Regions from separate parts of the Streptomyces sp. NPDC005820 genome, predicted to be linked through region 2. Evidence: riboswitches for the same ligand, from Rfam matches in the RefSeq annotation. Region 2 holds a riboswitch; each other region holds the start of a gene.
The links. Region 2 has a riboswitch for cyclic di-AMP ahead of ABZ464_RS03020 (transglycosylase family protein). Riboswitches for the same ligand answer to the same signal wherever they lie in the genome.
Positions count from the first base shown of each region.

Region 1: another riboswitch for cyclic di-AMP. It lies ahead of ABZ464_RS30060 (M23 family metallopeptidase); the one in region 2 lies ahead of ABZ464_RS03020 (transglycosylase family protein).
Region 3: another riboswitch for cyclic di-AMP. It lies ahead of ABZ464_RS06520 (transglycosylase SLT domain-containing protein); the one in region 2 lies ahead of ABZ464_RS03020 (transglycosylase family protein).

Region 1 is NZ_JBEXXE010000026.1:134,344-137,607, reverse strand. Features, by position in the region: gene ABZ464_RS30065 (aldo/keto reductase) at 1-126, opposite strand, end outside; gene ABZ464_RS30060 (M23 family metallopeptidase) at 231-1,280, opposite strand; cyclic di-AMP (ydaO/yuaA leader) riboswitch at 1,288-1,455, opposite strand; tRNA gene ABZ464_RS30055 (tRNA-Met) at 1,700-1,773, opposite strand; gene ABZ464_RS30050 (dihydrofolate reductase family protein) at 1,791-2,921, opposite strand; gene ABZ464_RS30045 (MarR family transcriptional regulator) at 3,016-3,264, shown strand, end outside.
Region 2 is NZ_JBEXXE010000002.1:152,283-155,546, reverse strand. Features, by position in the region: gene ABZ464_RS03025 (transglycosylase family protein) at 1-889, shown strand, start outside; cyclic di-AMP (ydaO/yuaA leader) riboswitch at 1,095-1,264, shown strand; gene ABZ464_RS03020 (transglycosylase family protein) at 1,268-1,978, shown strand; gene eno (phosphopyruvate hydratase) at 2,311-3,264, shown strand, end outside.
Region 3 is NZ_JBEXXE010000004.1:147,942-151,205, reverse strand. Features, by position in the region: gene ABZ464_RS06530 (GNAT family N-acetyltransferase) at 1-446, opposite strand, end outside; gene ABZ464_RS06525 (HAD family hydrolase) at 757-1,581, shown strand; gene ABZ464_RS06520 (transglycosylase SLT domain-containing protein) at 1,625-2,104, opposite strand; cyclic di-AMP (ydaO/yuaA leader) riboswitch at 2,108-2,297, opposite strand; gene ABZ464_RS06515 (polyprenyl synthetase family protein) at 2,730-3,264, shown strand, end outside.

The sequences.
Region 1 (3,264 bases), on a different contig from region 2:
GGCGGCGTAGGCGTCCAGGACGGCGAAGGAGGCCGCCTCGTCGGCGGTCCAGCCGAAGACGTTGCCGCCGAGGGCGAGGGGGAAGACCTCGAGGTCCGAGGAGCCGAGCTTGCGCAGAGAAGTCATGTCCTACGTCAACAACGGTTTCGGAGCGGCCCATTCCGTGCGCCGTACCGAAGAAGACGAAGAACGTGTGAACAGGACCGCTCCGGGAAGGACCCCCGGCGCCCTTAGGGGTTGAGCCCCTTGCTCTGCAGCCAGGCCATCGGGTCGATGCCGTTGGCGGCGCCGTCCGGGTGGACCTCCAGGTGGAGGTGGGCGCCGGTCACGTTGCCGGTGGCGCCCACGCGGCCGATCACGTCACCGGTGGAGACCTTCTGGCCGGCGCTGACGTTGATCGAGGACTGGTGGCAGAACCACAGCTCGGTGCCGTCGTCCAGGGTGAGGATGGTGCGGTAGCCGTAGGAGCCCGCCCAGCCCGCCTCGGTGATGGTGCCGCTGTGGACGGCCTTGATGAGGGTGCCGGTGGGGGCGGCGAAGTCCAGGCCGGTGTGGTAGCCGGAGGACCAGTAGGCGCCGGCCTGACCGAAGGTCGCGGTGAGCGTGTACGAGGAGGTCGGCAGCGTGTACTGCTTGGCGAGCTCGGCGAGGCGAGTGGCCTCGGCCTTCTCCTTGGCGGCCTGCTCGGCCTTCTCCTTCGCGGCGGCGGCCTCGGCCTTGGCGGCCTTCTCGGCCTTGGCGACGGCGGCCGCCTCCGCCTTGGCCGCGGCGGCCTCGGCGGCGGCCTGGGCGCGGTCGGCGACCTGGGTCTGCTGCGACTCGGCCTGCGCCATGATCCGCTCGCGCAGCGCCTCACCGGCGTCGGCGGCGCCGCTCTGGTCGGTGGCGTCGGGGGCCTCGGAGCCGAAGCCGGCGAGGGCGGGCGCGGCGTCCTGGCCGGAGTCGTCGTCGGAGATGAAGGAGCCCACGGAGGGCAGGTCCGGCATGGAGATGGAGACCGGCGGCTTGCCGGTGTTGGCGCTGGCCATCCCGCCGGCGCTGAAGGCGGCTATGACGCCGACGCCGAGGACGGTGGAGCTGCGGGCGAACCCGCCGCCGCCGCGCTGCTTGGCGACCCGGTGCTTGCCGCGGGCCGGGGCGAGGGACTCCTCGGTGGGATTCCACTCCTCCCAGGGGCCCTCGTCGCTGCGATAGCTGCCGTAGCCGAAGGTGTCGGAATCGGAAGAGGAACGCTGGCTCGGCACGAAGGGGGCTTCGGGAGCAGGGCGGTTGGACGCCACGCGGGCGCACTCCTTTCCTTCCGTCGCCTACCGGGTTAGCTGACGGGTTCGGAGCGGGAAGGTCTCCTACGCGCGTAAACCGTTCGTGACTCTGCGAGTTCACGGCGGCTTCCGTGCGATTCACCCCAAGGTGGTGGTTCCCCGGTTCCCTTACGGGATTCGGCGCGTGCGCACGGAGCCGACTCTTGTGACGGCTGGGACGACCGCGCTGCGTTATCGAACGTTAATAGACCCGGGCGTAGCTTTCCAAGCTCTACAGCTTGATCAACAACCTTTTTTGGCCTGGACTTTCGGGCCATGACCGGTGAAAAACGGGCGAGTTGCCGGAATTCACAGCACACGCACAGCCCTGGCCCGAGGCTTTCCGGAGAACGCACCGAGGGCCGGAATCCTTGTGGATTCCGGCCCTCGGCCTTCAGTAGCGGGGACAGGATTTGAACCTGCGACCTCTGGGTTATGAGCCCAGCGAGCTACCGAGCTGCTCCACCCCGCGTCGGTGAAACCACTCTATCACCCGGTCAGGTGCAGGTTCGCCACCTTCGCTCGCTCGGCGTACTCCGGGAGTACGACGACGACGGCGCCCTCCGCCGCGAGCAGCCCGTTTCCGTCGGCGGCCGTCACGAAGGTGTCGGGCTCCTGCCAGGCGGTGACCACCCGGCGCACCCCCGCGTCGAGGATGAGACGGGCACAGGGCTTCGGGCGGGAAGCGCGGCGGGCGCAGGGTTCGAGGCTGCTGTAGACGGTGGCCGTGGCCAGGCGGGGGTCGGCCGGGTCGAGTTTGGCGAGGGCGGCCTCCTCGGCGTGGACGACCGGGTCGCCGGCCTCGCGGGAGTGGCCGCGCGCCAGTTCCGTGCCGTCCGCGGCGACGATGACCGCGCCGACGCTGAAGGCGGTCCGGGAGGGCGGGCACTCGGCGGCGAGTTCGCAGGCGAGGGCCAGCCAGTGGCGGTCGGCGGCGGAGGGGAGCGGGCCGGTGCCGGGGGCGGTGGGCTCGTAGCGCATGAGGACGACGTCCTCGATCCGCCGGGTCTCGGTCAGCCGCAGCCGTCCGCCCTGGTAGGCGCCGGGCCCGAAGAGGCGGGGCGCGTCCGGGTCGCCGACGAAGAGGGGGGCGAGGACGAGCTGGACCTCGTCGGCGAGGCCCTGCTGGAGCAGCTGGGTGTGAATGGTGCCGCCGCCCTCGACCATGAGCCGGCGTACGCCGCGCTCGTCGTGGAGGTGCTCCAGGAGGCGGCGCCAGTCCAGCTCGGGGCCGAGCGGGACGAGATCGGCGGCGATGCCGAGCGCTTGGGCCCGCCGAGCGCCCTTCTCCGTCGTGTAGACGACCTTGTCGCCGCCGGTGTGCCAGAAGTGCGCGGCCGGGTCGAGGTCGCCGGAGCCGCTGACGGTGACCTTGAGGGGGTATTCCGGTTTTCCGGCCGCCACGCGCGCGTGCCTGCGGTCGGCGGAGTTCACCAGCAGCCGGGGGTTGTCGGCTCGGATCGTGCCGGCGCCGATCAGGATCGCGTCGACCGAGGCCCGTACCTCGTCGACGCGGTCGAAGTCGGCGGGGCCGGACAGCAGCAGTCGCTCGGGGGTGGTGTCGTCCAGGTAGCCGTCGAGGGAGACGGCGGCGGACAGCAGGACGTACGGGTACGGCATCGGCGCGGCTCCCCTGGGGCGGCGGACGGGTGACGTCCGCGCGGATCGGCGGGCAGGTCTTGGTTCAAGTTTGAAACAAAACTACACTGGGCGCATGACGACCCGCTGGCTCACCCCCGAGGAGCAACGCGCCTGGCGCGCGTACGTCGCCGGCTACCTCCTCCTGGAGGACGCCATCGACCGGCAGCTCCAGCAGGAGGCCGGCATGCCCCACCTGTACTACTCCATCCTCGCGAACCTGTCCGAGTCCCCTGAGCGACGGCTGCGGATGACCGATCTCGCGGAGTCGCTGAAGATCACGCGCAGTCGGCTGACGTACGCGGTGACCCGGCTGGAGAAGGAC
Region 2 (3,264 bases):
CACGGTGTGGGACAAGGTGGCGCAGTGCGAGACCGACGGGTCCTGGAGCGCCAACGAGGGCAACGGCGAGTTCGGCGGCCTGAGCCTCTCCCAAGAGGACTGGGAGACGTACGGCGGCCTCGACTACGCCACCCGCCCCGATCTGGCCAGCCGCAACCAGCAGATAGCCGTGGCCCAGAAGCTGCTCGCCGCGGAGGACATCGGCGCCTGGGGCACCTGCGGGCTGACCTCCGGGCTCAGCAAGCTGAGCGGCGGGGCGGAGGATGTGGACACCGGAGTGGCGGGCGACGAGTCCGACTCGTCCGTGTCATCCGGATTGTCCGACCTGTCCAAGGGGTCGTCCGGCTCGGGTGGCTCCGGCAAGGGCGACGACTCCGGCGCGGATGCGTCCACTCCCTCGACCGATCCGTCCGCTTCGGCCTCCGAGTCCCCTTCGTCCGCTTCGTCCTCCAAGGCGAACGAGTCCGGCAAGTCCGACACTTCGGGCAAGGGGAAGGGTGACGCCGAGGGGTCCGACGGCTCGCCCACGACCATCCCGGAAGCGGACGACTCGGGCGAGTCGGACAATCCTGTCCAGGATGCCGGGACTTGGAGCCTGGTCGACACCGGCTCCCTCGGCTCCGGCCGCCATCGCGGCGCCACCGCCGACGAGACCACCGGGACCACCGGGACCACCGAGACCGCCGAGGGCGGCGCCTCGACCGCCACCTCCGGCCGGCACGCCGCGTCCACCTACACCGTCCAGGAGGGTGACTCGCTCATCAGCATCGCCGACTCCCTTGGTGTCGACGGTGGATGGCGCGCACTCTACGCCGAGAACAAGGACCGCATCGGCGCCGACCCGAGCGCCATCATGCCCGGTCAGACCCTCGACACGGGTGTCCAATAGGGGTGGAACGCCCCTGAAAGCGCCGGGAGTTCACGCCCCACTTCGCGCTGATTGTCCGGTTTGGTGAAAGTGTGGGATGAGTCTCAGAAGTCGTGATCGTCTTTGATATTCCCCGGATCGGCTGTCTACGGTCAGGACCGCTCGGCAATCCGGGCCCCGGCCGCCGCAACGCCGAATCCTGCCAGCGGCAGCCCGGGAACAGTCGTCGCGTCAAGCGCCGTAGGCAGGAGCGGGGGACCCAAGGTAAGTGCCGGGCCCGGCGGTTGACCGCCGGAACCGGCTCGGGGTGAAGCCGCGCACCACGAGGTGCGTGGCCGGGCAACTCAACCGGCCCGAACCCGACAGCTCACCTCGCAGGCGTCGGTGAGGGGATGAACCATGCTGTTTTCCGGCAAGGGCAAGCACCGTCGTCCGTCCAAAGCCACCCGCGTCGCCGCGCTCGCCGGCGTCACCGGTGTCGCCATCGCCGCCCCGCTGATGGCGGCCGGCAACGCCTCGGCCGCCACCGCCTCCGAGTGGGACGCCGTCGCCCAGTGCGAGTCGGGCGGCAACTGGTCCATCAACACCGGCAACGGCTACTACGGCGGCCTGCAGTTCTCCGCCTCCACCTGGGCCGCGTACGGCGGCACCGCCTACGCCGCGCGCGCCGACCTGGCCGGCAAGGAACAGCAGATCGCCATCGCCGAGAAGGTCCTCGCGGGCCAGGGCAAGGGCGCCTGGCCGGTCTGCGGCACCGGCCTGTCCAGCACCCCGTACGGCGGCAGCGCCGGCTCCGCCGGCACCGGCTCCTCGTCGAGCTCCAGCAGCTCCAGCAGCTCCAGCGGCTCCACCGCCACCCGCTCCACCGAGCAGCAGACCGCCTCCCGCTCCACCGAGCGCCCGGCCGCCTCCAAGACGGTCACCACCCCGACCGGCAAGAAGGTCAAGAAGGGCGACGGCGAGTACAAGGTCGTCAAGGGCGACTCCCTCAGCTCGATCGCCGAGAAGCACAAGGTCAAGGGCGGCTGGCAGAAGCTGTTCCAGCTGAACAAGGACATCGTCGAGGACGCGGACCTCATCTACCCGGGTCAGCAGCTGCACCTGAAGTGACATCCGCTTCCCAGCGGGGCCACAGGCCGCTCACATGGTGGCCCCGCACACTGAAAGCCTCGTGAGGGTCACCCCCCCCGTCCCCACGGGCTCCCCGCTCCGGTGCGCATTCCCCCGTACGCACCGGAGCGGGGTTTTCTTTGCCCAGGTGTTCGTCTCTGCGCCACCCGCTCTTTGTTCCGATGGGGAACAATGTGTACGGTCAGTTTGTCCACGGGACGGTCGGTCGGCTGCCGACGGCCCCGGGGCGGATAGGCTCTAGGCGCAAGGCCCAGCAAAGGCCGACAAGGCCCCTGTGCCCCGCACAACCAGCGTCACATCCCAAGAAGGAGATGCTCGTGCCGTCCATCGACGTCGTCGTAGCCCGGGAAATCCTGGACTCCCGAGGCAACCCCACGGTCGAGGTCGAGGTCGGCCTCGACGACGGCAGCACGGGTCGTGCCGCCGTTCCGTCCGGCGCCTCCACCGGTGCCTTCGAGGCCATCGAGCTCCGCGACGGCGACCCCAACCGCTACCACGGCAAGGGTGTCGAGAAGGCCGTCCTCGCCGTCATCGAGCAGATCGGCCCGGAGCTCGTCGGCTACGACGCCACCGAGCAGCGCCTGATCGACCAGGCCATGTTCGACCTGGACGCCACCGACAACAAGGGCTCCCTCGGCGCCAACGCCATCCTCGGCGTCTCCCTCGCCGTCGCCCACGCCGCGTCCGAGGCCAGCGACCTGCCGCTCTTCCGCTACCTGGGCGGCCCCAACGCGCACCTGCTGCCGGTGCCGATGATGAACATCCTGAACGGCGGCTCGCACGCCGACTCCAACGTGGACATCCAGGAGTTCATGATCGCCCCGATCGGCGCGGAGTCCTTCTCCGAGGCCCTGCGCTGGGGCACCGAGGTCTACCACACCCTCAAGAAGGTCCTGAAGACCAAGGGCCTGTCGACCGGCCTCGGCGACGAGGGTGGCTTCGCCCCCAACCTCGACTCCAACCGCGCCGCCCTCGACCTCATCCTCGAGGCGATCAAGGAAGCCGGTTACCTCCCGGGCGAGCAGATCGCCCTCGCGCTCGACGTCGCCGCCTCCGAGTTCTACAAGGACGGAAAGTACCTCTTCGAGGGCAAGGAGCGCTCCGCCGCCGAGATGACGGAGTACTACGAGGAGCTCGTCGCGGCCTACCCGCTCGTCTCCATCGAGGACCCGCTGTTCGAGGACGACTGGGCCGGCTGGAAGGTCATCACCGACCGCCTCGGCGACAAGGTGCAGCTCGTCGGCGACGACCTGTTCGTCACCAAC
Region 3 (3,264 bases), on a different contig from region 2:
TTCGGTGACTGGGCGCGCAGGACGGACTCGTACGTCTCGTAGCCCTTCTCCACGTCGATGACGTAGGAGGCGTACTCGGCCGCCGCGTGCGGGACGAACAGCCCTTGTTCCGCCTCCAGGTTGTCGAAGGCGAAGGTGGACAGGGAGGCGGCCCGCAGCAGGTCCTCGGCGTTCAGCCCGAGACCCGGGGCCAGTACGGCGCCCTGCGCGTCCGAGACGCCGTACGCCAGCGCCTGGCCGCGGCCCAGCCGGCCGCGCTCATGGGGCAGGAAGCCGACCGGCTCGCGCCCCTCGTACACCGCGGCCACACGCGCGCGTGGCCGCACCCGGCCCACGGCGTCGGTGAACTCCGGTTCCATGAACGGGTTGCGCGGTGTGGTCGACATGGCGCGCAGGGCGCGCCACCGCTCCCGTTCCCCCTCGCCGAGATCCTCCGGACTCAGCACACGGATACGCCCACTGCTCAACTTGACCCCCCGATCAAGTCCCCCCTGGACACCTGGACGGTACCCCTACAGACCGGGCGTGCGGTAGGGAGCGCGGCAAGTTGCGGCAAGTTGGAGCCAACCGGTGCAGAGGCCTTCAAGCGGTCACTAACCGACGGTGTGGCGGAAAGCCGTTTCTCGGACCTGTGTCCACCAGCGATCGGCGAGTGATCGGTCAACAAAAGAAGGGGAGTTGACAGAAGGGGGCCGGACTCCGTCCTGGTCCGGTTCACGTCGAGTCCGGGGGGTGCGGGATCCGTATTCTCTGATCATGGCCGCACCCACCGCATATGCCGAGCGCACCGCGTACTCCCTCGTCGCCACCGACCTGGACGGAACGCTGCTGCGCGGCGACGACACGTTCTCCGACCGGTCGCTGGACGCGCTCGCGCGGGTGGCGGCGGCCGGCGCTCGCCATCTGGTGGTGACCGGCCGGCCCGCGCCCCGCGTACGACCGCTCCTGGACCGCCTGCACAGCAGGGGGCTCGCGGTGTGCGGACAGGGCGCGCAGCTGTACGACGCCGGCGGGGACCGTCTGCTGTGGTCGGTCACCCTGGACCGGGAGCTCGCGGAGACCGCGCTCGGCAAGATCGAGGCCGAGGTCGGGCAGGTGTACGCGGCCGTCGACCAGGACGGCGTCGACGGGCTCACGCTGATCGAGCCCGGCTATCTGATGCCGCACCCGACCCTGCCCGCCCTGCGCGTCGAACGCCGTGACGACCTGTGGTGCGAGCCGATCAGCAAGGTGCTGCTGCGCCATCCGACGCTCTCCGACGACGAACTGGCCTCGACGGCCCGCGCGGTGGTCGGCTCGCTCGCCACCGTCACCATGTCCGGGCCGGGCACGGTGGAGCTCCAGCCGTGCGGGATCACCAAGGCGACGGGACTGGCCCTGGCCGCCGAGCACCTGGGCCTCAGGCCCGAGGACACCATCGCCTTCGGGGACATGCCCAACGACATCCCGATGTTCGACTGGGCCGCCCGCGGGGTGGCGATGGCCAACGCCCATCCGGAGCTCAAGGCGGTGGCCGACGAGGTGACGACGTCGAACGAGGACGACGGCGTGGCCGTCGTCCTCGAACGTCTCTATCCGTAGCCGCGGGCCGGCTCAGTACGCGCCGAACCCGGTGCGGGCCGGCTCAGTACGCGCCGAACACGTTGTCGATCGAGCCGTACCGCGCGGCCGCGTAGTTGCAGGACGCGGTGATGTTCGCGACCGGGTCGTACGAGTCCCAGGACGTGCCGGAGACGTGGTACGCGTTGAAGGTCGGGTCGATGATCTGCAGCAGCCCCTTGGACGGGGTGCCGGCGGCCGCGTTGGAGTCCCAGAGGTTGATCGCGTACGGGTTGCCCGACGACTCCCGGATCACGTTGCGGTAGATGCCGTTGTAGGTGCCGGGGATCCCGTGCTGCGCCATGACCTGGAGCGAGGCGCGGATCCAGCCGTCGAGGTTGTTGGCGTAGCCGAGGCTGGAGGCGGTGGCCACGGTCGGGGTGGCCGCGGAGGCGGTGGTCGCGCCGAGGATCGGCAGGGCGAGCACGGTGACGCCGGTGGCGGCGACGGCGAGCGTGCGGGCGAGGCGGCGGGAGCCGCGGGCACGGCGGGGCTGAGCAGGCATGGCGAAGTTCCTCTCCGTCGCCTGCGAGGTGAGCTGTCGGGTTCGGGCGGGAGCTGCCCGGCCGTGCCCTCACGGACACGGCTTCACCCCGAGCCGTACCGGTCTGTCCGGGGCATGCCCAAAGGCACGGCCCGGCTCGACCGGTACGGCGACTTACCTGGTTCCCCCGCTCCTGCCGTGGTGTTCTCGGTGGGTGTCCGGGCGGCGGCAGGATTAGGCGTCCGCCCGACAGGCCGGGAACGTATGCGAGAGCACATGTCCGGAACAAGTGGCAGATTCACGATCAACCCTTTTGACCATGGTCTGTGGCCTATGAGGCACTTGATCCTTTGTGGTTGCAAACCGTCAACTCGGTTGAGTGGGTGCGGGATCGGGGGTGCGGCCCGCGGGGGTCTGTCCGCCAGGGGAGTGAGACAACTCACCGGCGTCCACAAGAGGGGCGAATCGGGCAATAAACCCAGATGGCGGCTTAAGGGGTGCCCCTTCTCATAGGGCCTGTCCGGGCTGTAACCGTGGGGGCTCGCGGTGATCGAAACCTGACCGGATACGCTGACTTGAGTGAGCGCAGAGACCTATCGACAAACCGCGTAGCCGCCGATAGACACCAGCAGACAGGAGACTCCTCGTGACCGTCGTCGAGCCGTTTGGGCTGAGCGTGCGGGACCAGGCTCTGGAAGCCGATGTCCAGGCCGGATTGGCGGCTGTCGAGGAAGGCTTGCTCGAGGCCACCAAGAGTGAGGTCCCGTTCATCACGGAGGCGGCCCAGCATCTGCTGCGGGCCGGTGGGAAGCGGTTCCGGCCGCTGCTCGTGATGCTCGCCGCGCGCTTCGGCGACCCGTACGCGCCGGGGGTCGTCCCCTCCGCCGTCGTCGTCGAGCTCACCCATCTGGCGACCCTGTACCACGACGACGTGATGGACGAGGCCGCGGTGCGGCGCGGGGTGCCCAGCGCGAACGCCCGCTGGGGCAACTCGCTCGCCGTCCTCACCGGCGACTTCCTCTTCGCGCGCGCCTCGCACATCCTGGCCGACCTCGGCCCGGAGGCGGTGCGGGTGCAGGCGGAGGCGTTCGAGCGGCTGGTCACCGGCCAGATCCTGGAGACCGCGGGACCGGTCGACGGCCGGGACCCGGTCGACCACTACCTCGACGTCCTCGGCGGCA